Regions from separate parts of the Fictibacillus sp. UD genome, predicted to be linked through region 2. Evidence: riboswitches for the same ligand, from Rfam matches in the RefSeq annotation. Region 2 holds a riboswitch; each other region holds the start of a gene.
The links. A riboswitch is a leader RNA that binds a small molecule or an ion and turns the genes downstream of it on or off. The one in region 2 is predicted to bind S-adenosylmethionine.
Positions count from the first base shown of each region.

Region 1: it holds a riboswitch for S-adenosylmethionine, as region 2 does, so the genes downstream of both, mtnK (S-methyl-5-thioribose kinase) here and P8610_RS19975 (methionine ABC transporter ATP-binding protein) in region 2, are expected to answer to the same signal.
Region 3: it holds a riboswitch for S-adenosylmethionine, as region 2 does, so the genes downstream of both, P8610_RS04780 (MetQ/NlpA family ABC transporter substrate-binding protein) here and P8610_RS19975 (methionine ABC transporter ATP-binding protein) in region 2, are expected to answer to the same signal.
Region 4: it holds a riboswitch for S-adenosylmethionine, as region 2 does, so the genes downstream of both, P8610_RS06805 (bifunctional homocysteine S-methyltransferase/methylenetetrahydrofolate reductase) here and P8610_RS19975 (methionine ABC transporter ATP-binding protein) in region 2, are expected to answer to the same signal.

Region 1 is NZ_JARUHH010000012.1:38,884-46,750, reverse strand. It holds gene P8610_RS15875 (ABC transporter permease) at 166-1,203, opposite strand; gene P8610_RS15870 (sugar ABC transporter ATP-binding protein) at 1,184-2,689, opposite strand; gene P8610_RS15865 (sugar ABC transporter substrate-binding protein) at 2,689-3,822, opposite strand; gene mtnA (S-methyl-5-thioribose-1-phosphate isomerase) at 3,819-4,874, opposite strand; gene mtnK (S-methyl-5-thioribose kinase) at 4,878-6,095, opposite strand; SAM riboswitch class I at 6,416-6,582, opposite strand; gene P8610_RS15850 (carbon-nitrogen family hydrolase) at 6,687-7,469, opposite strand; gene P8610_RS15845 (pyridoxal phosphate-dependent aminotransferase) at 7,576-7,867, shown strand, end outside.
Region 2 is NZ_JARUHH010000025.1:6,391-14,257, forward strand. It holds gene serS (serine--tRNA ligase) at 53-1,327, shown strand; tRNA gene P8610_RS19970 (tRNA-Ser) at 1,429-1,521, shown strand; SAM riboswitch class I at 1,830-1,937, shown strand; gene P8610_RS19975 (methionine ABC transporter ATP-binding protein) at 2,006-3,019, shown strand; gene P8610_RS19980 (methionine ABC transporter permease) at 3,012-3,674, shown strand; gene P8610_RS19985 (hypothetical protein) at 3,762-3,998, shown strand; gene P8610_RS19990 (MetQ/NlpA family ABC transporter substrate-binding protein) at 3,916-4,731, shown strand; gene P8610_RS19995 (deoxynucleoside kinase) at 4,782-5,450, opposite strand; gene P8610_RS20000 (deoxynucleoside kinase) at 5,447-6,088, opposite strand; gene P8610_RS20005 (cysteine hydrolase family protein) at 6,201-6,812, opposite strand; gene tadA (tRNA adenosine(34) deaminase TadA) at 7,205-7,705, shown strand; RNA gene ffs (signal recognition particle sRNA large type) at 7,792-7,867, shown strand, end outside.
Region 3 is NZ_JARUHH010000002.1:228,568-236,434, forward strand. It holds gene modA (molybdate ABC transporter substrate-binding protein) at 1-443, opposite strand, end outside; gene P8610_RS04780 (MetQ/NlpA family ABC transporter substrate-binding protein) at 605-1,429, opposite strand; SAM riboswitch class I at 1,557-1,673, opposite strand; gene P8610_RS04785 (spore germination protein) at 1,906-3,414, shown strand; gene P8610_RS04790 (GerAB/ArcD/ProY family transporter) at 3,430-4,524, shown strand; gene P8610_RS04795 (Ger(x)C family spore germination protein) at 4,517-5,596, shown strand; gene P8610_RS04800 (hypothetical protein) at 5,941-6,453, opposite strand; gene P8610_RS04805 (class I SAM-dependent methyltransferase) at 6,580-7,137, opposite strand; gene P8610_RS04810 (bifunctional metallophosphatase/5'-nucleotidase) at 7,115-7,867, opposite strand, start outside.
Region 4 is NZ_JARUHH010000003.1:93,397-101,263, reverse strand. It holds gene metH (methionine synthase) at 1-996, opposite strand, end outside; gene P8610_RS06805 (bifunctional homocysteine S-methyltransferase/methylenetetrahydrofolate reductase) at 989-2,839, opposite strand; SAM riboswitch class I at 2,908-3,023, opposite strand; gene P8610_RS06800 (precorrin-2 dehydrogenase/sirohydrochlorin ferrochelatase family protein) at 3,024-3,662, opposite strand; gene P8610_RS06795 (sirohydrochlorin chelatase) at 3,678-4,430, opposite strand; gene cobA (uroporphyrinogen-III C-methyltransferase) at 4,431-5,216, opposite strand; gene P8610_RS06785 (DUF3906 family protein) at 5,229-5,450, opposite strand; gene P8610_RS06780 (nitrite/sulfite reductase) at 5,466-7,094, opposite strand; gene cysC (adenylyl-sulfate kinase) at 7,120-7,719, opposite strand; gene sat (sulfate adenylyltransferase) at 7,688-7,867, opposite strand, start outside.

The DNA of each region.
Region 1 (7,867 bases), on a different contig from region 2:
CTTACACTCCAATCAACTGTTCAGGAGGTTTTCTTTTGAAAGTCAGCGATGGACAGCCTTTAAGAATACAGCTTCTAAAAGCTATTGAATTACGATGCATGCTTTCATTGTGAACCGTATTATTCTTCGTACTTTTGATGAATAAACAAAGTTTTCAAGTAAGCCTTATTTTTTCTTCTCGTAATACATAAACGCTAAAGCGCCGATAAGAATAGATCCTTTAACGATATCTTGTGCATAATATGGCACGTTCAGCATGGTTAGACCATTTAGTAGAATTCCTATAAGAACAGCCCCAATAAAAGTACCAATCACGTTTGGTTTTCCTGCTCCAAATACCGAGAAACCAATAAAGGCAGCAGCAACACCATCCATTAACAGAGGAGCTCCGGCAGACACCTGACCCGTACCGATTCGAGATGCCAATAAGATACCTGCTAGAGTGGCAAAGAACGCAGATAAAAGATAGGCATACATTTTATAGCGTTGAACGGGAACACCGGATAATCGTGCAGCTTCTTCATTTCCACCTGTAATGTATAATAATCTGCCAAAACGGGTCTGCTGAAGTATCACGTGAACAACAACAACAGCGATCAGCATGATGATAACAGGTACCGGAACTGATAAAATCTCGCCCTGTCCGATGAAAAGGAACGAAGGAAGAAAGACGCCAGGTGCTGTTCCGCCATCTGTTAGAGGCATGTTGTTATAGATTGAAAAGCCTTTTGTGAACGTCAAATGCAATCCGTTAATGATATACATCACGGCAAGTGTTGCAAGAAGATCTGGAAGTCTTACCTTAACAACGAAGAACGAGTTTAATAGACCTACTAAAAGTCCAATCACAATTGGGATTAGAATGGCGATGATCGTTTCCTGGCGATACAGTACAAGAGCTGCGGCACTCGTAACGGTTGCAAGGCTAGCAGTTGAACCTACTGAAAGGTCGAAGCCTCCGACAATAAGAGAAATCGTTACACCGATCGCCAGCAATGTAATGATAGAAACGGAGCGCAGAATATCAGTAAAGTTTTGATAGCTTAAGAACTTGTCATTGGCAAGACTAAAGCCAATTACTGTTAATAAAATAACAAGAAGTGTTCCGTATCGATAGAGAAAGGGAAAAATCTTCTCTTGAAATGTGTATTTTGTTCTGTTTATGTCATTCTCTACATGTTCTTTATGAACGTACTGTGCCATAATGACCTCCTGTTGCATATTGCATAATTTTTTCGGTAGTAGCCTCTTTCTTGCTCAGTTCTCCAGCAATTTTTCCATCGTACATGACGAGGATCCGGTCACAAAAAGCGAGCAGCTCCTGGATCTCACTCGTGAAGTAGAGGATGCCTTTTTTGTTTTGCGCTAAATTCTTAATGCACTGAAACACATCTTGCTTTGCTCCTACATCGATTCCTTTTGTTGGCTCATCAAAAATGAAAACCTCTCCGTCATTTAATAGCCACTTTCCAATAGCAGCTTTCTGCTGATTACCGCCGCTTAAGTGATTAAGAAGCAGAGATGACTTTTGTGTCTTAATACCAAGCTGTTTGATCCATTTTTCAGCTTCAGCTTTTTCTTGTCTTTTTTGAATGAAACCAAACTTCGTAAACTGTTTTAATACAGGAAGCGTTAAGTTTTCCACAACATTAAAATCAACGAGTATGCCCTCTTTGCGGCGTTCTTCTGGAACAAACCCAATGCCTGACGAGATGGCTTTTAGAGGGTTCGTAATTCTTATCTTTTTACCTTTAATAGATAGATAGTCACCTGATGGGTCAGCGCCGAATAGAGCTCTTGCTGTTTCTGTTTTTCCTGCACCAACAAGGCCAGCTACTCCAACGATCTCTCCTTCTCGTACTGACAATGAAATACGTTCACTTGTAGCTGGGACGTTAAAATTCTTAACTTCTAACAGGGTATCTCCCAAAACGCGGTCTTCATCGTCATTTAAAAGTTCAACCAGTTCGTTTCCTAACATGGCCCGCACGATTTCTTCCGATGTACATTTAGAAGTTTCATTTTGAAGCGTGACGTAGCCATCTTTTAAGACCGTAACTTGAGTTGAAAGCTCCATTACTTCGGGTAATCGGTGGGAAATATAGATAATTCCGACGCCTTGATTTTGAAGTTCGCGAAGTACGCTAAAAAGGTGTTGAGCTTCTTTCGTGCTAAGGGCAGCTGTAGGTTCATCGAGAATAATAAATGAAATTTCACGAGATAGAGCTTTTGCAATAAGAACTAACTGCTTTTCAGCTAATGAACAATGAGAGAGGGGAAGAGAGGGATCAAGATCCAAACCAACTCTTCTTAAAAGTTCCTTAGCCCGTTTATGCCGTTTTCTCCAAGAAAAGAATGCCGGTCCCGTGATGAAAGCATTCATCGTAACGTTTTCTGCAATGCTTAAGGAAGGAACAAGAGCTGTATCGACCTCTTGCACAACCATTTCAATGCCAGCTTCCTTAGCATCGGCAGGAGTTTTAAAGTGCTGTTTATTATCATCTATCGTGATGATGCCCCCGTCTCGTTCATAATCACCGGATAAAATTTTCATTAATGTACTTTTTCCTGCACCATTTGCTCCTAAAAGAGCATGGACCTCACCGCTAGCTACGGTAAAGTCCACTCCTTTTAGTACAGTTTGATCACCAAACGACTTTTGTATAGAAGTTAATGAGAGTATAGTCATTATTGATTAGCCTTCTTTAAGTTTTCCATCCAAGGTGAAGTGCCAGCTTCTGATTTACCCCAGCCTTCCACGTACTTACCGATCTCATCCATGGAAACTTTAGATTTTGGAAGATCTTCTTTTTCAACAAGATGAGGCTGAACGCTATAAATTTGCGGCGTTTCTTCACCTGCAACTTTTTGATAGAGGAAGCGTACTTGCAGCTTTCCAACATCAGCAGGATCTGTTGCTGCAGTGGATACCCATGGGCTGTTTTCTTCTTGCATCAATTGAAGATCTTCATCACTTAAATCGATTCCGTATACTTTGATCTCATCGCGGCCAGCTTGCTGAATCGCACGAGTTACACCTTTAGCAAATTCATCCCATGGCGCAAATACCGCATCAATATCACCTTTGTTCGGGTACTTTTGAAGAAGAGCTTCCATCTGAGATTGTGTATCAAGAGCAGTGTTCTGCGTCGCCGTACCAAAACGTGCGATTTCTTTTATAGAGGGATAGCGTTTCTTAAAAGCCTCATACATTACGTTTCTTCGTTCCATCGGTGTAAAACCGCCAACCCACACATAGACGATCTCACCTTTACCGTTCAGGTCTTGAGCCATCGATCGAAGAGCATTCCAAGAGAGGCTATAGTCATCCTGGTCGATTACAGTAACACCTGGAATGTTGATGTCGCTATCAAACGCGACTACAGGAATTCCTGCTTTGACCGCTTTCTTTACACTTGGAGCGATTGCATCTGCACGTCCATGGTCGATTAAAATCCCATCAACCTGCTGGTTAACCGCTGTTTCGACGTAAGCAGCCATTTTTGAAAGGTCGTTATCAGCGTTGTAGATCTGAACCTCACCACCGAATTCTTCAACCTGTTTCTTCACGCCGCTAATATATTGCGAAGAGAATGTCCCGATTGAAAATTGATTAATGGATGCGATCTTTAATGGTTTTTGAAGCTGATCTGGAACTTCACTCGATGCTGCTGCTGACTTGGTTTCTTTAGATTTTGATTCAGTAGCTGATGCTGGTTTTGTTTCTGTTTTATTTGTAAGTGCATCCTGTTCACTTGTGCACCCTGTTAAAAGCAGAGATGCTGTCAGGAAAGCTGTTGCTAGTACTTTGTAGGGCTTCACTTCTGTTCCTCCTTTAGTGTTGATAATGCTTCTGTATAATTGCCGCTTACGATGCCTTTTTCCGTAATGATGGCTGAAATGTATTCCGCAGGCGTTACGTCAAAAGCGGGGTTGAATACTTTAATCCCTTCAGGTGCAATGCGGATACCGTTTAGATGAGTAACTTCTTCTTCAGGACGCTCCTCAATAGGTATGTCATCACCGCTTGCCGTTCTAAGATCTAAGGTAGAGAGGGGGCAGGCAACATAAAAGGGGATGCCTAAAGCTTTAGCTTGCAGAGCAAGGCCGAACGTACCAATTTTATTTGCCGTATCTCCATTTGCAGCTACACGGTCACAGCCTACGATTACCGCTTTAATGTTTTTTGTTTTTAACGTATGTGCTGCCATATTGTCAGTAATGAGCGTCACATCGATATCATTTGCCTGAAGTTCCCAAGCAGTCAGTCGAGCACCTTGCAAAACAGGCCGTGTTTCGTTCGCGTAAACCGATAGATCCCATCCTTTTTCTTTTGCGAGATGAAACGGAGCTAAAGCGGTTCCGTATTTGCTTGTAGCGATAGCGCCAGCGTTACAAATCGTCATTACCGCATCTCCATCTTGCAGAAGGGACAAGGCATATTCACCAATTTTACGGCACGTATTCTCATCTTCTTCTTGAATGGAAAGAGCTTCTGTTTCAATTCTTTTCTTCGCGCCTGTAACTGATGATGCTTCTTGAGCTGAAGCGACGACACGATCGATCGCCCAAAATAAATTAACAGCAGTTGGACGGGAAGAGGCAAGATAGTCTCTTTGTGTTTGCAGTTTTTCTAAAAACTGCTGAAGATCATTTTCTTTTTCTGTATTGCTCCATAGCGCAAGACCGAAAGCGGCAGCTATACCGATCGCGGGAGCTCCGCGAACTTTAAGCTTTGATATTGCATCCCATACATGTTCAATCGTTGTTACATTCAAGTAAACGGTGTGGTGGGGAAGTTGTTGTTGATCCAATATAAGCAGATGATCGCCTCTGTAACGAACAGAAGGAACCCATTTTTCAGCTACAGTCATTTCTTAAGCACCTCTAATCAAGTCAGTCAATTCTGTGATGTTTGTAATTTTACTTTGGTTTTTAATAAGAGCACTTCCAAGCTCTAATGCTTTTTTCTTATAAAACAGTTCCACTTCTTTTTGCGGAATGGTGTCAAGGTCTGCAACATGGGCAAGACCGATTGTTCTTCGGATGATTTCACAGCCTGCATAACCGATTGCTTCTTGGAACGTTTTTTGTAAGAAGTTCTCTAAAACGCCTTCTGTCTTAGCAAAAGGATCCGTCGCTTTCTCGTTCCACAGCTGTGTAAATGTTTCGCTGTACGTATTCCACGTCTTCTCGATCGTTTGTAAAAGGTAAGACTGTAAAGATTCACGATTGAACGGCTCTTTTGCATGAGCGTTCTGTGACAGATGGTTAAGAGCTAGATTCGCTATAAAGTGAGCGATATCGAAACCAGCAGGTCCGTAGAAAGCAAACTCAGGATCAATCACTTTAGTAGAATTATTTTTAACGAAGATACTGCCTGAATGAAGATCACCGTGAAGCAGGATCTCAGCTTTTGTTAAAAACGTAAATCGCAGTTGAGCTACTTCTCTAAGCAGTTCTTTGTCATTCCAAATTTTTTCGACTTCATTTTGAAGTTCAGCGGGGAAATCGTTCGTATCATGATTAAAGAACGGATCTGTAAACACTAAATCTTCGGTAATCTTGCAAAGTTCAGGGTTTGAAAAACGTCCAACTTGTTCTTTTTTCTCAAATGGATGCAGATAAAAATCACTGGAATAAAAAGCTGTTTTAGCAGCAAATGTTCCAATATCCTCAGCCAAAGTTGGGTATGTGTGACCTTCAATGAGTCCTTTGCGAAGGATTACATGATCCGACAGATCTTCCATGACCGTAACAGCTAATGTTGAATCTGAATAATAAACTTTTGGAACGAGGTGTGGAACCGATTCAGCTTCTTTTAAGAGAGCTTCACTTTCAATTCTTGCTCGGTCAAGTGTAAGGGGCCAGCTTTCACCAACCACTTTTGCATAGGGAAGTGCTTGTTTAACGATTAATGCTTTTTTTGATTCTGGGTTTTCGATATGAAAAACTAAATTAAGGTTGCCATCACCGATTTCTTTAACAGACAAGCTGTTTTGTTCAGCTTCATCAAAGAAATCTAGAGGCTTCACGACTTCAAGGACTGTTAGTTCGTTTAACGGTTCATATGTAGGTTTTACTTGTACGCTCATTTTTTGTTTCCCCCCGGAATTTATTTGAAATAAAAAGCTGTTTTTGTATAGCATTGTTGCTCTTGAAAGTGGTTGATTTCCGTTACAGGATGCTCGCTTTCCGGGGGGCGTGCGGTGAGCCACCTCTGCGCGTTGCGCACATAGGTGTCTCACCTGTCCCGCTTATCCTCCAGGAGTCTCGCACCTTACACTTCAATCAACTTGCAATGAAGAGAATTTGCTAAACCATCACAAGCAATTTCTAAGAATAGAATAGATACAAATAAAAAGAGCCTCTTTTCGTATAAGAAAAGAGGCTCGGAATGTTAGTTCTCCCGCGCCTCTTATCTTAGCAAAACATGTTGTTTTGCCGGAATTAGCACCGTGCCATACGCTGAAATCATATCAGCGGCTCCCCGTATAATGCGGGCGCCCCATCTCACAATGGTATTACGGTCGGTTGCTGGGTTTCATCGGGCCATATCCCTCCACCTGCTCTTGATAAGAGACCAAATTATTCGTTTTTTTAATGCGTGTTAATATTCGCGCAATTCATAATCGTTATACTACAACGTGATAGGAAGGTCTGTCAACAACAAATTTTTAAAAAAATTAATAAAGATCGGTTCGTCGATCGTTAAATACTGGAACCTTCAAACGGACCTCGTCTACTAAACTCGGAGAAATATCTGCTGTCAGAATCTCCTCACTATGGGTAGAAGCTTCAGCAATGATATCTCCCCAAGGATCAATAATCATGGATTGACCAGCAAACGTGTTGTTTGGATCTTTCCCGACACGATTACACGCGACAACATAGCATTGATTCTCAATAGCACGCGCGATAAGAAGTGCTCTCCAGTGAGTCTGTCTTTGGATCGGCCACTGTGCCGGAACGAACAAAATCTTTGCTCCATTAACAAACGGTGCACGAATCCATTCTGGAAAACGAATGTCATAACAGATTGCAGCAGAAGAAAGATTGCCGTCAATTGTAAACAGACTGCTGTTTTTTCCAGGTGAGATGTATTTCTCTTCTTCCATTAGCGTAATCAGGTGAGCCTTTGAATAAGTGCCGATATGCTCTCCGTTTCGGTTAAAAGTAAGGGATGTATTGTATACAGAGTTGCCGTCCCGAAACGCGACAGATCCACCGACAATATTAATATTAAGCTCTTTTGATAGTTTGCTTAGCCAGTTTTTAGCACGCTCTCCATAGTGATCACTAATCTGATCTAAGCGAGTTAAGTCATATCCTGTATCCCAAAGTTCTGGCAGAATAATCGTATCAGGATGATGCGCATTTACCGTCTCACGTATTTTATTTTCAATGTGTTCATAGTTTTTATCAGGATTGCCATACTGGACATCTACTTGTATACAGGCAATTTTCATAATTGGACCCCCATCGTGTAAAAAAGTCTTTACAGAATTTCCTTAAGCGTATAACATAACTGATTAGAATTTCAAGAACATTCAAATTAGACTGGAAGTGATCGATGTGAAACGTTTTGAACAGGCCGAAGTAATGGGGAAGCTGCCAGAGCAATTTTTCGCCAAGCTTGTAAAAAAAGTATCTCACTATGTAGAACAAGGCTATGACGTTATTAATCTTGGACAAGGAAATCCAGATCAGCCAACGCCTCAGCATATTGTTGAAGCTCTAAAAGAGGGGGCTGACAGACCTGATTATCATAAATACTCACCGTTTCGCGGACATGGATTTTTGAAGCAGGCAGCTGCAGATTTTTATGAACGAGAATATGGTGTGTCACTCGATTCAGAGAAAGAAG
Region 2 (7,867 bases):
TAGCGGGCGGGAGTTTTTTGATTTTTTATAACCTTAAAAGGAGGAAAAACAAATGTTAGATTTAAAATTTGTTCGTGCTAATTTTGAAGAAGTAAAAGAAAAGTTATCTACTCGTGGTGAAGATCTTTCTGGATTGGATCAGTTTGAGGCACTAGACCAGCGCCGCCGTGAGTTGATCGGTGAAACGGAAGCTCTAAAATCTAAACGTAATGAAGTTTCTAAGCAGGTAGCGGAATTTAAGCGTGAGAAAAAGGACGCTGACCACCTAATTACAGAGATGCGTGAAGTAGGCGACAAGATTAAAACGATGGACGATGAACTGCGTCAAGTAGAAGAAGACCTTCACGGTATCATGCTGACGCTTCCTAACCTGCCGCATGAAAGTGTTCCTGTTGGTGAGACAGAGGATGATAACGTTCCAGTTCGTCACTGGGGTGAAGTACCTGAGTTTGCATTTGAAGCAAAAGCACACTGGGATATCGCAACGTACTTAAACATCGTTGATTTTGAACGCGGAGCGAAAGTGACTGGCAGCCGATTCGCTTTCTACAAAGGTCTTGGAGCACGATTAGAGCGTGCCTTAATTAACTTTATGATGGACCTTCACGAAGACGAACACGGTTATACAGAGGTTCTTCCTCCGTACATGGTAAATCGTCAAAGCATGACTGGTACAGGACAGCTACCAAAGTTTGAAGAAGACGCGTTTAAAATTCGCGAAGAAGACTATTTCTTAATTCCAACTTCTGAAGTTCCTGTAACGAACATGCACCGTGAAGAGATTTTAACAGCTGAAGAACTTCCGATCACATATGCAGCGTACAGCGCATGTTTCCGTTCTGAAGCAGGTTCTGCAGGACGCGACACGCGCGGTTTAATCCGCCAGCATCAGTTCAATAAAGTAGAGCTTGTTCGCTTCGTTAAGCCAGAAGATTCTTATGATGAGCTTGAAAAGCTTACAGGACACGCTGAAAAAGTACTGCAGCTTCTTAACCTGCCGTACCGTGTACTCAGCATGTGTACAGCTGACCTAGGATTCACAGCTGCTAAAAAATACGATATTGAAGTATACCTGCCGAGCTACAGCGAGTACCGCGAGATTTCTTCTTGTTCTAACTTTGAAGACTTCCAAGCGCGCCGTGCTCAAATCCGTTTCCGCAGAGATGCGAAAGGGAAGCCGGAATTCGTTCACACGCTTAACGGATCTGGATTAGCAATCGGACGCACAGTCGCTGCGATCTTGGAAAACTACCAGCAAGAAGACGGCACGGTTGTGATTCCAGAAGTGCTTCGTCCTTACATGGGTAATAAGGAAGTAATTAAGTAAAATGAAGAGAGGGAAATTCCCTCTCTTTTTTTGAATTTTTTTCTCAAAAAGCGTTGACACTATATTTGTCCTCATGTTAATATAGTTCTTGTCAGTCACACGGAGGTATACCCAAGTCCGGCTGAAGGGATCGGTCTTGAAAACCGACAGGGGTTTAACGACCCGCGGGGGTTCGAATCCCTCTACCTCCTCCATATACATATTCAAACCACTTGATCTTGCATCAGGTGGTTTTTTTGTTGTGTTTTTATATGCATGCTAGTCGAATTTTGCAGAGACTCAATTCTATAAATTTAAACCCAATAACATAGCATTCAGACCCAATAATCTTTAAAAAGACTCAATAAAGTTTCATCAGACTCAATGCTGTTATTCAGTAAAAAAATCGTTCCCTTTCCATTACAGCGATGTAAGCGCTAACACTTTAAAGTGATAAAATTTAGTATTGACAGAACTTTTAGACAGGGAGTATGATGACAACTATACTTAATTCAATATGAAATGCTTATTAAGAGAGACCGAGGGATCAGGCCCTATGACGTCCGGCAACCTCCATCATGGAACGGTGCTACTTCCTGCAGAATGATAGGTTCATTCTGGAAGATAAGTCGATGATTGCTTATTCGCCCTCTTCCATAGAATGAAGAGGGCTTTTATATATGTTGAGGGGGATGACAGATGATCGAGGTTAGAGAGGTAACCAAAATATATAAAGCAAAAGGAAAAGAAATCGTTGGTGTGAAGAATGTATCGCTATCAATAGACAAAGGAGAGATCTTTGGTATTGTCGGCTACAGCGGTGCCGGAAAAAGTTCGCTACTTCGCTGTCTCAATTTATTGGAAAAACCAACATCAGGGGACATACTCATCGACGGAGTATCGATAACCGCGTTAGGGAAAAAGGAGCTTCGAGAAGAGCGGCTTAAGATCGGCATGATCTTTCAGCACTTTTATCTGATCAGCGCAAAAACCGTTTTTGAAAATATCGCGTTTGCTTTAAAAGCGGCAGGAAAAACAAAGGATGAGATCAATCGCAAAACACAAGAGCTGTTGAAGATGGTCGGATTAGAAAATCAAAAAGATCAATATCCTTCTCAGTTGAGTGGCGGACAGAAGCAGCGAGTCGGTATCGCGAGAGCTCTAGCCAATGACCCGAAGGTATTACTTTGTGATGAAGCTACATCTGCTCTTGATCCGAATACTACAAAGTCCATCCTTTCACTTTTAAAATCAATTAATAAAAAGTTAGGAATTACGATTGTACTCATCACGCATGAGATGGAAGTCGTAAAGGAGATTTGCCACCGTATGGCTGTCATGCAGGATGGGGAGATCATCGAGTCAGGTGATGTTTATAACATTTTTGCAAATCCCGAAAAAGAATTAACGAAAACATTTATCAGTTCCGTTATACAGATGGATCTGCCGGAACCATTGCTGAAGAATAGAAAAGGTACCGTGATCAAGATTCAATTTAAGGGAGCGATCGCAGAAGAAGCCGTTGTTTCTGAGCTTTTCCAAAACTTTAAAGTAAAAGGAAATATCCTTCATGGAAAGATTGAATATATCCAGGAAACGCCGCTCGGAATCTTTATTATGGAACTGATTGGTGATGAGACAGAGGTAAAACGAGCGATTACTTATATTGAAAGCCGTATAGAAAATCTTGAGGTGGTGAAGAACGTTGCTTGATTCAATATTTAACATTCTGCCAGATTTAAATAAGGCATTTTTTGAAACGTTGTATATGGTCGCCATATCACTAGGTGTTTCATTAATTGTGGGATTACCCCTTGGAATTATCCTGTTTGTTACTGACAAAGGTTTGTTGTTTGAGAACGCGTGGATCAAGCAGATAGCGGGTATACTTGTGAACTTGATCCGCTCTGTACCATTCATTATTTTATTAGTTGCATTATTACCCTTAACACAATTAATCACCGGAACAACAATTGGACCAACAGCAGCATCTGTCTCTTTATCAGTTGCAGCCATTCCGTTCTTTGCAAGGCTCGTAGAAACTTCTTTACGAGAAATCGATAAAGGAGTGATCGAAGCGGCAGTTGCAGTGGGTGCAACGCCATGGATGATCATTCGGGAAGTTCTCCTTCCAGAAGCGAAGCCAGGAATTGTTCAGGCGATAACGGTCACCGCAATCAGCTTACTTGGCTATTCAGCCATGGCCGGTATCGTCGGCGGCGGAGGGATCGGAGACTTCGCAATCCGCTTTGGTTACTATCGCTACGACAACACGATCATGCTCACAACTGTCGTATTACTAATCGTCATCGTCCAGCTCATGCAAGTCATCGGAGACGGCGCAGCGAAGGCTGTGAATAAGAGATAATTTTTTTCACTAAAGGTAAGAGGCGATAAAGGCTTATCTTTAATCGGTTTTAACGAGACACCATCGAAAAGTTGGTTGAAGTGGAAGATGCGAGACTCCTACGGGACGAGCGGTCAGGTGGAGACTCCTAATGGCGCAAAGCAGGCTCACCGTACGCCCCGTGGAAAGCGAGCATATGGAACGGAAACCAACAACATACAAGAGCAACTAGTATTTTCAAAAACATATAAAGGGGATCAACATGAAAAAAATCATACTTTCACTACTAACTGCACTGCTAGCTTTTGGTTTAGCTGGCTGCTCATCTTCATCAGATGCATCTAAAGACAAGGAAGTGACACTTGGTGCAACAGCGGGACCATATACAGACATGGTCAACAAAGCGATCAAGCCCTCCCTTGAGAAAAAAGGATATAAAGTTAAAGTGATCGAATTCAGTGATTACATTCAGCCGAACATGGCACTTTCTAAAGGAGATCTGGACGCTAACCTTTTTCAGCACAAAGTCTATATGGAGAATTTCGCTAAAGAAAAGAACTTAAAGCTTTCAGAAGTAATCATAGTTCCAACAGCACCGATGGGACTATATTCCGATAAGTTTAAATCTGTTGATGAGATTAAAGAAGGCAGTACGTTAGCCATTCCGAACGATCCTGTTAACTTAGCGCGTACCTTGATCATGCTTGAAGATGCAAAGCTGATTACGATCAAAGAAGGTATTAATCAACTGACTGCATCTGAAAAAGATGTTCAAGATAATCCAAAGAACTTAGTATTTAAACCATTAGAAGCGGCCCAGCTTCCACGTGCTGTACAAAGTGCGGATGTTGCAGCAGTTCCTGGTAACTTTGCTCTTGCTGCCAAAATGGACTTGCTTGATGCCATTCAATTAGAAAACATGCCGGATACGTACCGTAACCGTGTTGTTGTAAACACAAAAGACGTAGAATCAACCTTTGCAAAAGATATTAAAGAAGTGGTGGAGTCCAAAGAGTTTGAAAAAGTGATTGATAAGGAGTTCAAAGGCTTCGGAAAACCCGAATGGATGAAGAAATAGATAAAGCAAAACCCCGGACTCATAGAGTTGAGTTCCGGGGTTTTCTATGTTTATATGCGAACTTCTCGTTTCGCTTCAATTTTTTGTGCAATCTTTTCTACGATATGATCAATCGATTCAGGATTTTCTCTTAGGTCGTAGTCGTTGATGTTTACTCGCAGCACAGGACATGAATTAAAGGACGTAATCCACTTTTCATAGCGATCGTACATTTCTTCCCAATAAGAAACAGGTGTTTCTTGCTCCATCTTGCGGCCGCGTTTTTGAATACGAGCTAGAATATCATCAAGAGAACCTTCTAAATAGATCAAACAATCCGGCTGTGGAAAGTATGGTGTCATGACCATCGCTTCAAAAAGGTGAGTATATGTCTCATAATCCACTTCTGACATATTCCCTTTATCAAAGTGCATGCGTGCAAAGATCCCTGTATCTTCATAAATAGAGCGGTCTTGCACGAATCCTCCGCCATAATCGAACATTCTTTTTTGCTCTTTAAATCGCTCAGCTAAAAAGAAAATCTGCAGATGAAAACTCCAGCGTTTAAAATCATGATAAAAGTTTTCTAAGTATGGGTTGTTATCGACTTTTTCCATGGATGTACGAAACTTTAATTTTTCAGCTAGTGCATTTGTAAAGGTCGATTTACCTGCTCCGACCATCCCTGCTACTGTAATGACAGCATCATTTGGAATGCCGTATTGAATTAGTTTGTTCATCGCGCAACTTCTCCTTTTTTCAAAGTTGCATCGATTAAGGAAAAGATTTTCTCTTTATCCGTTTCATACGCAACAAAATCTAATTCGTCTCCACTGAAGGTCAGCACCGGAATCTCAGGGTGCTCTTTCTTAAAGGCAGACATAAATGTATCATAATCAGCTGCAAGTTGTTCTAAATAAGCTGGCTCCATGTTTTGCTCAACAAATCGTCCGCGTTTACGAACACGGTCTAAAAGTGTATCTAGACTCGCATTTAAGTATATGATCATATTTGGTACAGGCATGTCTTCTGTTAAGATATCAAAGCACTGCATATATTTGTGAAGATGACCGTCTTTTAGCGTACGTCCGGCAAAAATACGGTTCTTGAAAATATGATAATCAGAAACGACAGGGACCTGCTTTGAAAGAAATTGACCATTAATCTCTTCAAGCTGTTTATACCTGTTACAAAGAAAAAACATCTCGGTTTGAAAACTCCACTCATCAATGTTGTCGTAAAATTTTCCGAGAAAAGGATTTTCCTCTACAATTTCTTTTAATAATTGAAAGTTATAGTGCTCTGCAATGGCTTTTGCCAGTGATGTTTTCCCTACGCCAATCGGCCCTTCAACTGCGATAAAGGGGGTTGAACTCATCTTCCTTTTCCTCCCTTTCAAATAACAAACGAAAAATTACAGACAAAGAATATTGTAGCATACGTTTGGAAAAGGTGGATAGATTATCGGTTAAAAACTTCAATAAAACAGCTTAATACATTGTTTTTTGTTTATCATTCTCAGCCTGTTCTATGATTGCCTGAAGATCTAACTCACCACTAGGAGTGATATCAGCGTTTAACGTCTTTTCCATAAGCAGCAATGCTCTTTCGTTATCCTCTTCTATATTAGAGGCTGAGCAGTCAGAAGGTACATGAAGGGTGAAGCCTCGCATATAAGCGTCGTTAGCGGTAAAAAGGACACAGATGTTTCCTGCTACGCCGCATAGGATCAGTGATTGTATACCCAGTTCATTTAACAACGTTGATAAAGGTGTCGAAAAAAATCCAGAGTGCTTCGGTTTAATAACAAAATAATCGTCTTCGTCCGGCTGTAATGCTTTCACAAACTCCCCTCCAGCTTGTGCCGAACAGTATTCCACAAGTCTTTGCTTGTCTGACTGCCACTGTCCAAAATTGTCATTCACGTAGATGATAGGTATGCCTGCTTCTTTTGCCCGTTTCTTTAAATCAACAATCTTATCGGCTATCGGCTCAGAAGTTTTTAACAAAAGCGGCGCTTCAGGAAAATTAAAGTCATTAATCACGTCAATAATAAGCAAAGCGACAGGGATTTTCTTCTCATTTTTCTGTTGATGTGCCAAAACATATCCCTCACTTTCTTTTTAGGTTGTTATCTAAATGCTCTTATATAAAGGTTATTGCTTTTATTTACCGTCCTCACTGAAAAGTTGATTGGAGTGCAAGGTGCGAGACTCCTCGAAAATTGAACTTCAAATTTTCTTCGTGCGATGTGTCGCTGCCGAAGCCTTCCTTGTCCTGCGGGACAGGCGGGCAGGTGAGACACTTAAGAGTGAAACGTAACGAATGTGGCTCACCGTCTGCCCCGCGGAAAGCGAAGCACCTGGAACGGAAATCAACCACTTTCAAAATCAACATTGATTCCCAAAACAGCTTGTTATAAAAACATTCCTTTCTTTATTATTAGCAAAACCTCTTGTATAATCTCTTACAACTAAAACTTTGGAGCGAATTTATGGAGATCTTAGAAAAAGACGAATATTATATGGAGCTTGCTTTAAAGGAAGCGGAAAAAGCAGCAGATATCGGGGAAGTTCCAATCGGCGCTATTTTAGTAAAAGATGATCATATATTGGCAAGTGCTCATAACCTGCGTGAAACAGAACAACGAGCGATTGCGCATGCGGAACTTTTAGCGATCGATCAAGCGTGCAGGGAGACAGAGGCGTGGAGACTTGAAGGCACGACTCTTTACGTAACACTTGAACCTTGTGCGATGTGCTCAGGAGCCATCGTTCTCTCAAGGGTAAGCCGAGTTGTTTATGGAGCGGCTGATCCTAAAGGAGGCTGCGCAGGGACATTGATGAACCTTTTGCAAGAAGATCGCTTTAATCATCAATGTGAAGTGACCTCAGGTGTTAAAGAGGAGGAGTGCGGTCAAATTCTTTCAAGTTTTTTTAAAAACCTTCGCGACAGAAAAAGGAAGGAAAAGGAAGATAGAAAGAAGGAGCTTTAGAGCTTGTACGGTTGATTTTTTTTTATAGGCATAGTATACTAATTCTTGCACATTCGATTGTGCATCTAACAATGTTATACACTTTGTCGCGCTAGATGGGGAGGTAGCGGTGCCCTGTACTCGCAATCCGCTGTAGCGAGGTTGAATTCCTCTCCTCGGCTA
Region 3 (7,867 bases), on a different contig from region 2:
GGCGTTCCGATTGATATTCGGTTGGCTTTCGGTAAATCCTCAAACCTGTTTATTTTTGAGTTGGTTGAAACGATTAGCACCAATTCGTTACGCAAAAGATCTGTTCCTGAGTTTTCTTCGATGAATCCCTCTTTTACAAGTTCATCATATTTATCTTCTGCGGCTGAGAAGAACAGATCAACAGGTGCACCTTGTGCGATCTGCTGTTGCAGTGCTCCTGACGCTCCAAAGTTATATGTAATCTTTACATTCGGATGTTCTTTTTCATAGACAGCGGCGACTTCATTTAACACATCCTGCAAACTAGCTGCGGCTGATATGGTAAGTTCCACTCTGTCTTGAGATTTTTGTTTGTTCAATTGATCTTGCCCCTGTCCTCCGCATGCCGTTAAAAATACGATGAGCATCGTTAGGCAAATCATCATATGATACCTTCTTCTCACTTCATTTCTTCCTTCCACAGCAATGTCTGATTACATTTGATTATAGCAAAGCATTAGCGGAAACTCTTCTATTGTACTTGCTTTCATTTTTGTAAAGTGACTTTCAAATAAAAGAAGCCGCCATTAAGGAGGATTCTCCTTCGTGACAGCTTCTTCTTCGCTTACTCTGTTACTGCAAGTACAGACCCTTTATACTCTTTGTCGATAAAGTCTGTGATCTCTTTTGAGTGAAGCACTTCTAGCAATGTTTTGATTGCTTTTTTATCTTTGTCTCCTTCACGAACCGTGATGATGTTCGCAAATGGTGATTCAGACCCTTCTAGTGCGATAGAATCTTTTTTCGGATTCAGATCAGCATCAATCGCAAAGTTTGTGTTGATTACAATCGCATCGCCTTCATCGTGTTCATATGCCTTCGTTAAAAGGCCTGGGTCAATGTCTGCCACAAATTCTAAGTTCTTCGGATTTTCTACAATATCACTTAGCTGCGCTTCATAGCCTTTTCCTTCTTTTAGCTTGATTAGTCCTTCTGCTTCAAAAATGGAAAGAATTCGACCGTGCTCAGCTACTGAGTTACTTAAGATAATTTTCGCGCCTTTCGGAAGATCCTTTAATGACTTATGTCTTTTCGAATAAACTCCCATAGGCTCGAGATGAACCGCACCTGCGTTTTCAAACTTGTACTTTGGATTGTCCTTCACTTGCTGTGTTAAATATGGAATATGCTGAAAGTAGTTCGCATCGATTTCTTTTTCATAAAGTGATTTATTCGGCAGAATGTAGTCTTGGAATTTAACGATTTCTAAGTCAATTCCTTTTTCTTTCAAAAGTGGTTTTGCTTCTTCTAAGATTTCAGCATGCGGTACGTTCGATGCCCCAACGACGAGCTTTTCGGTTTTCTCCCCGCCATTTGCTGCTGATGATCCACAAGCTGTTAACACAAACACTGCCAAACTTGCGAGTAAAACTTGAATGATTCTTTTCATGATCTAATCCCCTATCCTCTAGTTCTCTATATTTTTGTTTGATAAAAACTCTTCAAGAGGCAGCATGCAAAAAGCCTTCTGAGCTCATAAAAGAGACAGAAGGCTTCTCGAAAAAAGATCCGATTTCCTCTCATCTCTCAGCGTGACCGCTGTTAGATTTAGCACCGTTTCCATACTGACTATTCAGTACGAATGGTTGCCGGGTTTCATAGGGCTAATTCCCTCCACCTGCTCTTAATAAGAGTGTTCATATCAAATTACTTTGTATTATTACAGGAAATCCATGTAATGTCAAACACTTTTTTCGAATTATTCTGAACTCCTTGTGTTTCTTAATTCTGTCGTTGCAGCAATGGCAACACTCACCTTTTCTCTTAAGGGAGATAAAACCGACAACCTCGCACACAAAGAATATTATTAAATCCAGAGGAAATGCTAGGAAAATAACTTACTTCAAAAACGAGTGGGTGCCACACGTGAACTTTTTTAAGAAAAAGAAAAAACAGCCCGAACCAAAACAGACCAATAATCGAGATTCTTTAACCTTTCAAGAGTTGATGCAAAAATTAAGTGCTTCTGCCGACTTTTCAACCGTTAAACAATCATCTGCGAGCACATTTTATATCTCATATTTTAAAACTCTCGTAAACCCGGAATTTGTTCACCGTGATTTATTGCCTTATATCACAGATCTTCCCCTAAAAAATCTGGATGATGTACAGAAACACTTGCCTTTAGATGGCATAGTAAAAACGAAAGATGTTCGCGATATCGCAAACAAGGTAACAGAAGGCTTTATTCTTTTACAGATGAATAAAGAGGATACAGAATGTCTGATGATACCCAGTCTTTCAACAGAGAATAGGCAAATCTCGATTCCAGAAACCGAGTTCAGCGTAGTTGGTCCTAAAGAAGCATTCGTAGAATCACTCGATACGAACTTGAACCTCATACGAAAAAGACTGCCGATTCCAGAGTTTATAGTTAAAGAGGTGCGCGTTGGTAAACTCACGAAAACAAGAGTTGCCATTATCTACATAGATGGAATCGCTGATCCTGAAAACGTAAATACGGCGATCCAACGAGTCAATGATATTGAATATGATCATGTTGTAGACAGCTCTTATATCAACCAAATGATTTCTGACAATGGAAACTCACCTTTTCCACAGCTGATTGACACTGAACGTCCTGACCGTGTGGCGAGTGTATTGGCGGAAGGAAAAGTTGCCATTATGGCGGACGGTTCACCACATGCACTGACAGGACCAACAACAATCGTTGAGTTTTTCTCAGCCTTTGAAGACTACTTCCTAAACTGGGTTTTAGCTTCTGCTTTTCGTTTGATCCGTTTGATGGCAGTCATGTTTTCCGTGTTATCCACACCACTTTATGTCGCGGTTTTAACGTTTCATTATGAGATGATTCCTGAAAATCTGTTGGCGACACTTGTCGCGTCACGAAATGATATTCCTTTTCCGCCTATCCTTGAGGCAATGGTATTAGAACTTTCAATCGAGCTGCTGCGCGAGGCAGGAGCGAGACTGCCAACTAAAGTCGGTCAGACGATCGGGATCGTAGGCGGTATTGTTATTGGAACGGCCGCTGTTCAAGCTGGACTCACAAGCAATGTTCTCTTGATCATTGTCGCGTTAGCCGCGCTCGCATCTTTTACAACACCTGTTTATCAGATGAGTAACACGATCCGTCTGCTGCGCTTTCCCTTTTTATTGTTTGCACAATTTTTAGGTGTTCTTGGTGTAACAATTTGCTTTGCTTTCATCTTATCTCATCTGTTGAAGTTAACGTCACTTGGCAGACCATATATTGCGCCGCTTTATCCGCTGCGTATGAACGATTTGAAAGATGCCCTCATTCGTATGCCGTTCAGTTCGCAATACAACCGTCCAGTCTCATTAAGACCTAGCGATAAAAAAAGGATGAATAAGAAGCGCTCAAATGAAAAGCATGATATAGAGGACTAAAAAAGAGGGGTATGTATGTCTCAGATTAGTGAAAACAAACAGATATCACCCTATATGGTTTTTTACATGGTCACGACGATGCAGGTTGGTGTTGGTATCCTCGGATTCGAACGGTACATCGCAAAATCTGCAGGTCATGACGCTTGGATCGCAGTAGTGCTTGGAGGCCTATCATTCAACATAATCATTTGGATGATTTATCGCATTCTTTTAAAAGAGAATACCGATATAGTTGGCGTTCATCGCAATTTGTTTGGAAGATGGGTTGGCGGTCTGTTAAGTTTACTCTTGCTGCTGTATTTCATCTCGACAGTTATAACCGTTTTAAGAACCTATATCGAAGTGATTCAAATCTGGATGTTCCCAGAGCTCGGGACAGGGGTAATCGCCATCCTCTTTTTGGTGCTTGCCTATTCATTTGTAGTCGGAGGCATACGAGCTGTTGCTGGATTAGCAGTATTAGGATTTTTCATAACACTGCCTCTATTTTTATTAAAATATTACGCTCTTAAAGATGCTCATTATACAAATCTTTTGCCTATTTTTGACCATTCAATCACTGAGATCTTAGCGGCAACGAAAGGCGTTACACTTAATTACTTAGGATTTGAATTGATCTTACTGTACCTGCCGTTTCTGAAACAACCGGAAAAGTCTCAAAAATGGGCACACTTTGGCAATCTTTTTACGATATTCACCTACTTTATCACCATATTCGTTTCGTTTGTTTATTACAACCAAGAGCAGCTGCAGCACACAATCTGGGCAACACTCACTCTTTGGAAAATCGTGGACCTGCCTTTTGCACAGCGTTTCGAATACGCAGGAATCGCACTCTGGCTTTTCGTTATCTTGCCTAACCTATGCATCGGGTTGTGGTCTGTCAGCCGCGGCCTGCACCGGTTATATAAAATCAAGCAAAAAAGTGCGTTACGAGCATTACTTTTGGTCGTCTTTGTTTCATGTATCCTTGTCATCGATCGGCAGCAGGTAGACATCCTGAACAGCAGTGTTTCTAACATTGGCTTTTACATTCTGTACTTCTACATTCCGTTCCTTTTTGTGATCCAGCTTATTTTGACAAAAGTGAGGAAAACAAAACATGGTTAGAAAATATTTTGTCATCATCATTTCAGTATCCTTACTCACCGGTTGTTTTCCGAGTAAAAGAATTTTAGAAGACATCCAGCTCGTATCAGCGGTCGGCTATGATTATCACTCTAAAAACAAAGTTGAATTAAACGCGATGGTCGCCATTCCTCAAAGTGGAGAAGATGTACCGCCTATCTCTCAAGTGTTTACTACAATAACACATACGAGTAAAATGGCGAGAGCTCTCGAACAAGCCGAATCGCCAAAGCCTTTTCAAGTCGGCCGTTTAGAGGTTGCCTTGTATGATAATCGTTTAGCGGAAAAAGGCATCTATAAATTGGTTGATACCCTGCAGCGTGATCCTGCTTTAGGACGTGATCTATACTTGTCTGTCGTTCAGGGAAGTACGAAACCGCTGTTGGATCAGAAGTACCCACTTAGTGAAACACCTTCTAAATATCTGTTTCAGCTTTTACAGCAAAATATGCGTTCTAATATCCCAGACTCCAATCTTCATCGCTTTTTGTACACCTTTTACGGAAAAGGAATGGATCCTAACTTGCCGTTATTAGAAAAACAAGGAGATCGCATCAGGGTGAAAGGAACCGCAATCTTAAAAGATGATAAGATGGTCGGGCAACTTAACCTTGAAGAATCCTTTATGCTTAAATTGCTAATGGAATCGTTTGAACGAGGGATTTATGAAGTGAAATTTACCAAAGATCGTTTCTTCACCATCCAAAACATCTCATCAAAAGCAGAGTACCATATTAAGAATGTCAAACAGTCTCCTGCAATCGACATCGTGGTTAAAATTAAAGGGCGTATAAGTGAAGCACCGAAAATCCCTGTCAGTAAACCACCTCTTGTCGAACAGCTTGAACGGGCAACTGAAAAAGAAATGAGTGAAAAAATTAACAAAGTGGCTGATAAGCTCCAAAAGTGGAAAGTAGACCCCATCGGCTTAGGCGATCTGGCGCGGAGCCGAACGAGAGGATTTAATTTTAAACAGTGGGAAAAGCAGTATCCAGAGATTCCGATCAACGTAAAAGTAGATGTGGAGATCGTTCAAGCTGGAATTACGGAGTAGAATGTTGACTGAGATTGTATGATGATTTATACCGCTTCGTCCTCGTTATTTAGGACGATGGCAATTGTTGATTCGTGTCGAAAAACGGATAAATTATTTTATACGCGGATATATTGAGGCTATCCGCGGAATTATTTATTCTATCCCCGGAATTATTTCTATTTACCTTGGAAATAAGTTGAGGGAGAGCAAGTGTAAATATATGTGTTCGTTTAAAACGAACATTTCCTCAAAGTGTTTTTTTCGAGCGTACAATAATGGACTAAAAAAGAAGCAATCACTCTAAAATGCGCATCATCAGAGTGAAAGCTTCTTTTTTACATCAATTTATAATAAAACGGAGGTTAAGCCCCTCCATTCACGCCACCTGCACTGGATTGTTTGCATTTTTCAATCGCGTTAACGCCCATAACAACGGCGATCAGTTCTTCTGTTCGCAATACATCCGAATGATTCATTAATTCATATGCTGCTGATTGAAAGAAGCCGCTTACTTTTTTGAAGGTTGCCACTTCCGCCTTATTATCATCAAGGATGGTGTATTCTTTTGAAAAGGCAGGGGACTCAATTTCGTACGTATGGTCATTGGTTGAGTATCGATAACGCTTTGAGAAAAATGCAAATGAAGACTTCACCTCACCCAATTCCGTCCCATCAGCCTGGGTGATGATCCATCTGCTCGAAAAAAACGGAAAGGCACCTTCAACAACAACCTCTCCTTTTTCATTCTCTACATTCACACTTGAAGAGAATGCACTTTTCAAATCAAGTTCACCTAGCTTTTCTTGGGAACCATTATAAATATCTGTTCTCCCTGAAGAGAAAAATGAATCATTGAAATACACACACTTCTCCATACGTACCCCCCCTTGTTAACATATATGAACAACGTCATTATTTTATTTAGGCTGATTTGGTAAAAATTTTGTTGCTTATGAAAGAGATTGATTTTCGTTACAAGATGCTCGCTTTTTTTGTAAAAGTTAGCGTTTTATAGCATCCACAATCAGTGAAGGAAACTTGAGACTTCCCCCCTGATTTCTGGGATCGTAGAGTTTTGAGCGAAAAATCACACCGTCTTTTCCGTCCCAGTCATGATCATGAAAATCACCATGCTCATCAAAGTATTCCAGCAACTGAACATCAAACCCCGCTTCGTCAAATAGCTTTTGTAGGGTATTGTAGTTATGGACGATCTTATGGCTGCTAGCAGGATGATCAAGGGGTCCAGGACCACCAACTTGTACCATGCTCTGATACTCATCATCTCGAAAAAAACCGTCAGGGACCGCACAGCGAATGTAGCCAGATGGTTTCAAAAAGTCATAACAAATTTTAGCAGCCTGTACTCCCTCTTCGAATGTCAGATGCTCCCATACGTGCTCTGCGAGAATGGCAGAGATTGAATTTCTCTCAAACCTCTCCTCCCACTTGCTCCTATCCAGCAGATTCAGTTCCTCTTCCTGTGTGTGAAGCCAGCCTGGATTGTTATTGTAAACGCCAGCACCAATCACAATTTTAATAGGTTGTGTAGTCGTCATCGAGATTTCCCACCTCCACAGCTTGCTGCTGTTCTGTTAATCTCGTCACAAAGGCACGTTGTACAAATTCTGGCTTGCTGGCATAGATTTTTATCACTTCTTTTATTTCTTCTGGCCGATAAAACTCGTTTTTATTGTTTGCGAGAGATGGATAGCCTGATCCGCGCTGCAAATAATCAGAGGTTGCCACCGTGTACCATTTTTCCTCTTCAAGCGGAGTGTCACCCAATTTAATCTCAAGAACTCGTCCGCCATCATGTACGACTGTCGCACCTGAGACATGAAGTCCTCCTACGTATTTCCCGCGAAAACCAGGCCCCCTGCCATCAAGCAAACAATGCTGTACGTCAAGTGACTGCTGGATCGCCATCCAAATGTACTTGCCTTGGATCTCGAATGAAGTTGGGTTAAGTGGTGAAGGACACACTTCAATTAACTTTTTATCGGAAACGTATTGAAAGACACCAGCGTTTACGATTCCACTGTTGATGAGACCTAAGTCAGTGTTCATCATGTCCTTCAACCCATCTGCGATTAAGTTGGTGATCGGATTCTCGGCTATCACATCGTGCCAAAGGGGCTGGTCCACAGCATAAAGAGGCTTTCTCAACTTCTCGATCGCTTTTTCTCTATTTACTTCTAAAATTTTTGTAATCTCTTTGTCTGCTTCAATATCCTTCGTGCTGAAGACCGCAGAATGAAGAAGCTTCTTACTTTCCCCGTCCACTTC
Region 4 (7,867 bases), on a different contig from region 2:
TGGATCATCATATATAAAAGGTTCGATTCCAGAAACCATATGTGTTTCGTTTACTTGCACCTGTCGCGGGGAATAGTTTTTCATTACTTTTGCAAGTGCTGCGATATGAGCTGGTGTCGTTCCACAACAGCCACCTACAATGTTCAGCCACCCTTTTTCCGCGAATCCAGATAGTTTAGCAGCAAGAGATTCTGGTGTTTCATGATAGTTTCCTTCTTCATCAGGAAGTCCTGCGTTCGGATAACAGCTTATTGCTGTTGAAGACAAATGAGATAAGGAACGAATGTGATCCTGCATGAATTCAGGACCTGTTGCACAGTTTAATCCCACTGCAACTGGATTCATATGCTTTAACGATATATAAAAAGCTTCAATCGACTGACCAGCAAGCGTAGTTCCCATCGGCTCGATCGTTCCAGACACCATGAGGGGAATTTCTTTGCCTGTTTGTTTCATTGCTTTCTCTATCCCTAGATAGCCCGCTTTTACATTTAACATATCTTGGCTTGTTTCTAATAGGAGCAAATCCGCCCCGCCATCAATCAACCCGCGAGCTTGTTCGGCATACGATTCACGTAAAGCATCGAACGTCGTACCCCCTGTAACACTGAGCGTTTTTGTTGTTGGACCGAGTGAGCCCGCAACAAAACGAGGCCATTCCTTTCTTGAAACAGCATCAGCTGCTTTTCTGGCAATGGAAGCTCCAAGCTTATTGATCTCATAAGCTCGATGTCCCAGGTTGTATTCATCGAGCACAAGATTCGTTCCACCGAATGTATTGGTTTCGATAATGTCAGCACCTGATTCAAGGTATTTATGATGAATGGACAGGATAACATCAGGTCTTGTTACATTTAAATACTCATTACAGCCGTCATATTCTTCACCGCCAAAATCATCTGGTGTAAGCTTTGCTTCTTGAAGCATTGTTCCCATAGCTCCATCCATTACTAAAATCTTTAACTTCAGTTGCTGTTCGATTGATGACTTAAGCATTCTGTGACCTCCTGGCTAGTAGTGATGGATGGTTCGCTTTCGCATAATGTGCTAATTCCACAGTTAGTTCATAACGCATGAATGGAGTAATCAAGTAGATGCCGTTAAAGAGTTCCATAGCTGTGTCTAATAATGATTTTGCGATTAGCAAACCTTCTTTCTGGGCTTGAGTAGGATCATCTTTAAACTTGCTCATGCGATCCCTCACAGAGTCAGAAAGCTTTATTCCTGGTACTTCATGATGTAAAAACTCTGCGTTTTGTGATGAAGTTAGCGGCATGATGCCAATATAGATTGGTTTATCAATGTGTTTTGTTGATTCATACGTTTCAATAAGTCTCTCCTCTGAAAAAACAGGCTGACTTATAAAGTAATCTGCGCCATAAGCAATTTTCTTTTCTAAACGATCGACGGCTTTGTCAATGGACCGGATGTTCGGGTTGAAAGCAGCTCCGACCGTAAAAGAAGTTTTCTCTCCCAGCTCTTTTCCAGAAAGAGATAAACCCTGATTAAACTGTTTTATAAGTTTTATAAGTTCAAAAGATGTAACATCATATACGGACGAAGCACCTGGGAAATCTCCGACACTTGCAGGATCTCCAGTAACTGCAAGTATGTCATGAATTCCATGTGTGTGAAGTCCCATCAAGTGAGACTGAAGACCAATTAAATTTCTGTCGCGGCACGTAATATGAACGAGCGGACGAAGGTCAAGTTGCTTTTGAACAATTGATCCTAATGCAGAGTTACATACACGAGGTGAAGCAAGCGAATTGTCAGCGAGGGTAAGTGCATCGATTCCCGCTTCTTTTAAGGCTTTTGCTCCTTCCATAAAACGCAATGTGTCTAACTTGCGCGGGGGATCTAATTCAACAATGATGGATTGCTTTTTTTTAACTTCTTCACTAAGTGGAACGTAGTTAGGTTTTGATGCTGACTGAATAACCAATTTTCTTTTTACTTGCTTTACTTCTTTTTCTGTTACAGCCTCTAAGTCTTTAAGTTCTTGAGAGAAGGCACGAATATGAGCAGGCGTTGTACCACAACAGCCACCTAATAGACGTACACCTTGCTGTCTAAACAAATGTGCACACTCTTTAAAATAATCAGCGTCTCCTTCATATATAAAACGGCCATCTGTATACGAAGGGAGCGAAGCATTCGGAAAAGCTGATAGGAAAGCGGAATTTGGCAATGGTACTTCTTCAAGCGTCTTCAGCATGTGATATGGCCCTAGACGGCAGTTTAAACCAACAACATCAGCTCCAATGTTCTCTAATCGGTTCAACGCTTCCGAGATCGGTGTACGGTCTTGCAAAAATCCCACTTCCTGCAATGACACTTGAGTAATAATAGGTAGAGAAGTTTCTTTTCTAGCAATCTCTAAAACCGTTTCAAGCTCTTGCAGGTCATAATACGTTTCTAACTGTATGCCGTCTACATTCTCCATTAATAAACAATATAACTGCTCGCGAAAACTGCGCTTGATTTCATCTAGTGAGATGCTATTAGGTTTAATACCACGTATTCCACCGATCGTACCCACAACATATTCATTTTGAGCTGCGTTTCTAGCAATTGAAACAGCCGCTTTATTAATCTCTTTTACATGATCTTGAAGGCCATAACGTTCGAGCTTCGAATAGTTCGCTGCATACGTATTGGTTTGAATGATGTTAGCTCCTGCATCTAGATAAGCACGATGAATGTTATAAATCTGGTCTGCTTGAGAAAGATTTAACTCCTCATAACAAAAGTCAGATCCATAGGAATACAGAAGCGTACCCATCGCACCATCACCAATCAGTATCTTGTTTTGTTCTAAGTCTGTGATTAAACTCATAATAGCCTCCTTTATAAAAAATAAAAAAGCCTTCTATAAAAGAAGACTTTTTCTTATGCGCCGGGGTCTTCTTATCTTTACGAGTCTACAAATGAACTCGCAGGAATTAGCACCATTTCAGCTTAAAAAGCTGCTGGTTGCTGAGGTATCATAGGGCCGCTCCCTCAACCTCTCTTGATAAGGTCTATTCTTTTGTTGTTTTACTAGCTAGGTTTCGATCAACTTTGTTCATTAATGCCTGTTTATAGACATTTTGTTTTTCTTTATCACTTAAAAAGCGGGAATCTGTTAGTTCTCTTAATAATGATCTTCGGCATGCTTCCGGATATTCCTTTTTTATAATAGCTCTGCATTCAAATAAAAATTCTAAATACGTTTCATAGTCTTCACTAAATGTTTGCTGCAACTCTTTTTTTATTGACTTGGATAAACTCGGACTCGCTCCACCAGTTGAAACAGAGAGTAGTAGTCTACCTCTTCTTATAACACTAGGAACAATAAAGTTTCCTAATTCCAAATGATCAGCCACATTTACGAGCTGATTCGTTTTAGCATGAGAAGCGATCCAAGAGTTCGTTTCATTAGAGTTGGTAGCCGCAATGATTAGAAATGCTTCTTCCAAATCTTCACGTTTCACTTCTCTTTCGATCCAAGTTAACTTTTGTTCAGAATGCCATTCCTGAATTTCGTTAACAGCCGCTGGACTGATTACAGTAATTATTGCTTCTTCATTCAAAAAATCTTTAATTTTACGGTAAGCTACCAAACCCCCGCCTGCTACAATAACAGTTTTTCCAGACAAGTTTACATGTATGGGATACATAGCATTCCTCGCACTTTAAGAAAATGCATATTTCTTAGTCTCAAGTGTTTCATTGATACGTGTGAGTAAAACTTCTTTTAGTATCGGATGGTAGCCGAGTGTCTCACAAAGAGTTACAATTTGTTTAGATTGTTGCTGATAGCGGCTTATCGTATGTTTCATCCCGTTTCTTAACAACCCTGAAAATAGAAGATACGGCACAACGATAACTTGGTCATACAACTCGCGACTATTCCATAGAGCCTCTTCAAAGCTCGGTTCTGAACCAGTTAGAAAGCAAACTTGTATGCTAGGGATTCCGTAATGGTTTTGAACGTTTGACGCTATTGCTTCTAGGTCCTGCTTAACATCTGGATCGGTGCTGCCTCTGCCTACAAGGAGAATATGTGTAATTTTCTTTAGCTTGACCGCACTGTTCATAATTCTCTCCCACAATAAATGCGGAATGGCTTCATGTACACCGAAGGGACGCCCGTAAATCACTTCTACTCCTGGATATTTATTCTGCAAGTGGTGAAGTTCTTGCGGAATATCCATTTTTATATGATTAGCACTTAATAAGAAAACAGGAATAACAGAGATACTCGTTGCACCTTTTTGTATACACGTTTTAAAACCTTGAGCGATAGAAGGTTCAGCAAGCTCTAAAAAACAAATCTCTTTTATTGAAACATCAACTTGTGCCATACAAAGTCTCACAAATTCTTCCGCTTCCATTCGTCCTTTTTTCAGTCTTGTGCCATGACAGATAAAGAGCAATGCCTTCATTTACAAGGCCCCGCTTATGGCAGCAAGCTTACTCGGTTCTTCATGCAGCTGTTCAAACCATTTCAGTTCACTGCGAAGACGAACGACTTCACCGACAATAATCATGCTCGGATTCTCAATTTGTTCTCTAACCACGATTTCCTCAATCGTATCCAGTGTACCTGTAACGGTTCGCTGATTCTCTAAAGATCCCCATTGAACAAGGGCAACTGGTGTTTCTTTGCTTTTTCCGTGTCTCGTTAATTGTTTACAAATATAACCTAGGTTGCCCACTCCCATATAAATCGCTAACGTATCAATACCGTTCACTAGACTCTCCCATTTCAGTTCATCATCTTCACCCTTTTTTCGATGACCTGTAACGACCGCAAAGCTTGAAGCGATGTTTCGATGTGTAACAGGAATACCTGCATAAGCTGGTGCTGCAATGCCTGATGTTATTCCAGGAATCACCTCAAACGGAATACGGCTTTTTGCAAGTGTTTCTGCTTCTTCTCCGCCTCTTCCAAACACGAAGGGGTCTCCGCCTTTTAACCGAGTTACTACTTTTCCTTTTTGAGCGTGTTTAACTAAGAAACTGTTAATCGTTTCTTGCTTCATGAAATGGTAGTTCGGCAGTTTACCGCAATAAATTAAGTCGCATTTCGGTTTTGCATAAGATAGCAGTTCTTTACTCACTAATCGATCATATAAAATAACGTCTGCTTCTTCTATACAACGAAGACCTTTTACAGTTATCAATCCCGGATCACCCGGTCCAGCTCCGACAAGATATACTTTTCCCATCATCATCACTCCTTAAGGATTTAATATCGTTTCACGTTCATAAAGCACGAACCCGTTGCCCGTACGAATTCTTTTCTTTTCATAAAGAGAGATCTCGTCAACATTAGGCTGTTTCAAAAAATACTTCTCAAGTTCTATGTCAACTAACTGAAAAGCTTGTTCATCTGTAGAAGCGGCTATCACAACAGGAATAACCGTTGATTTTGAAATGACTTCAAATCTGTAAAGATACATGGCGAGACCCCCATTTTATGAGACTTTTTCTTCTAATTCTTCAGCAATCTGGTTAAGATTACTTTGAAGCTGTTGTATACCAACGCGGTCTATATATTCAAAAAAGGTTTCTGATGGAAGTTTCGCAGCTTTAAAGGTTTTAAGGAAGCGCAGCAACACTTCATCAAGCAAATCCGCATGAAACTTTCCTTTTAGCTTTTCGTTAAACTTTCCTCCATCATCAAGTGTGCCTCCAACATAAATCTCAAAGGCTTGAACCATCTTTTTCTCTTTTGTTTTTAACAATACGCCTTGTAGGCCAATATCTGCGATTTGACGCTGACCGCATGAGTTAGGGCAGCCTACCATATGAATTCTAACGGGAACGTCCAAGGCTATTCTTTGATCGAGAACTTCTGCTATTCGGCGCATCCGTTCTTTCGTTTCAACAAGTGCTAAATTGCAATACTCGATACCGGTACAAGAAACAGAATGACCAATGAAAGATAGAGGCTGTGTGGTGATGCGTTTGAAAATGCCTTCTTTTAAGAGTGGCTCAACGTTTTCATGCTTTACGTTAGGAATGATTAAATTTTGAGAATTTACCGTTCGAATTTCACCGTTTCCGTATATCTTTGCAATTTCAGCAAGCTCTAATACCTCATCAGCATGAAGTCGGCCAACAGGTACGTTGAAACCGATATAACTCAATCCCTCTTGCTTTTGTGGATGAACACCATAAAAGTAGCCACCGTTCCACTTTTTGAGCGCATCTTTTCCTTTAGAGTGAAGGGGTCCAGTGTATTCTAATAGTTTTTCTTTAAATTTTTCCGGTCCCCAATCCGCCATCAAGAATTTAAGACGTGCAAGGTGACGCTTTTCCCGATATCCGTAGTCACGGAAAATCGTAGTAATCGCGATGGAAACCTCTTTTACTTGATGCGGTTCAATAAACACATCAAGCGGTTGTGCTAAGAATGGTCTAGATGATAGACCTCCGCCGATTTTTATATGAAATCCTGGAATCTCTTTATCTTCAACCTCTTTATAAGCAGGCGTAAATGCCACACAGTTAATTTCAGCGTGAGCACTATTGTTCACATTTGAACTAATGGACATTTTGTATTTTCTCGGCAAGTTAGAGAAATCTTCATTATGCTGAAAGAACTCATATACTTCTTTTACGATTTCTGTTGTATCGAATAGTTCATATGGATCGATGCCTGCAATTGGGTTACCCATAATGTTTCGGGTAATGTCTCCGCATGCTCCAGCGCTCGATAACCCAACTGCTTCCAACCGACTAAAAATGTCGGGAATTTGTTCGATTGTCAGCCAATGAAACTGAATAGCCTGACGTGTCGTTATATCAAAAACAGATCTTCCATAATCTTTGCAAATATGAGCAAGAGCTTTAACTTGTTCATAGCTTAAAATTCCTGATGGAACATTAACCCTCATCATAAAGTATCCGTCTTCTTTAGGGCGCTGCAGATAAAGTCCGGCCCACTTGAAACTATCCCATTCTTCTTTCGGAATAGAAGAAAAGCCACCTTGTGCGTAAAGAGGAATATCTTCAAATATCTTTAACCCATCTTTTACGAGCTTTTTTTGTTCTGTTTTATTAATCTTCGGATTATCTGCCCACGCTTTTTCATATGCCATCGTTTTCGATCTCCTTTATCGTTAGTTAAATCAGATTCCTGTTTTTCAAAAAGTCTAAGATGACCTCAACACTCTCGGTAACGCTTTGTTCGTTCGTATGAATGGTAAGAGCAGGTGATATCGGTTCTTCGTAAGGTGAATCAATTCCAGTAAAGTCACGGATTTCACCTTTTCGCGCTTTATTGTACAATCCCTTTGGATCTCTTTTCTCACATTCTTCAATTGGACAATCAACAAAGATTTCAACAAACTCTTCTTCTGAAACAATTTCCTTTGCTTTCTCTCGATCTTTTATGAATGGCGAGATAAATGCTGTTAGCACAACGGTTCCATTATCTACAAACAGCTTGGAAACTTCAGAGATTCTGCGAATGTTTTCCGTTCTATCTTCATCTGAAAACGATAAATCACGGTTTAATCCATTTCTGATGTTGTCTCCATCCAGTACATAGTTCCGAATGTTTCGCTCGTATAGTTCTTTGGCGACAGCATTTGCAATCGTTGACTTGCCAGAACCAGAGAGACCGGTAAACCAAAGAACAAAACTGGAATGTTTATTTTGTTTTCTTCTATCTTCTTTTGTAATCGAGCTATCATGCCAGATGATATTGTGTGGTTTGTTCATTTGAATCTCCTTTTCGCTCTTTTTCTTCCTGTTCTCTTAGCCCTTTTATTAAGACTTCTACTACTTCTTTACGGCTAAAAGTGCTAGGCGGCAGTTCACCATTACGAAGCAGCTCTCGTACCTTTGTTCCAGATAAAATCACATGATC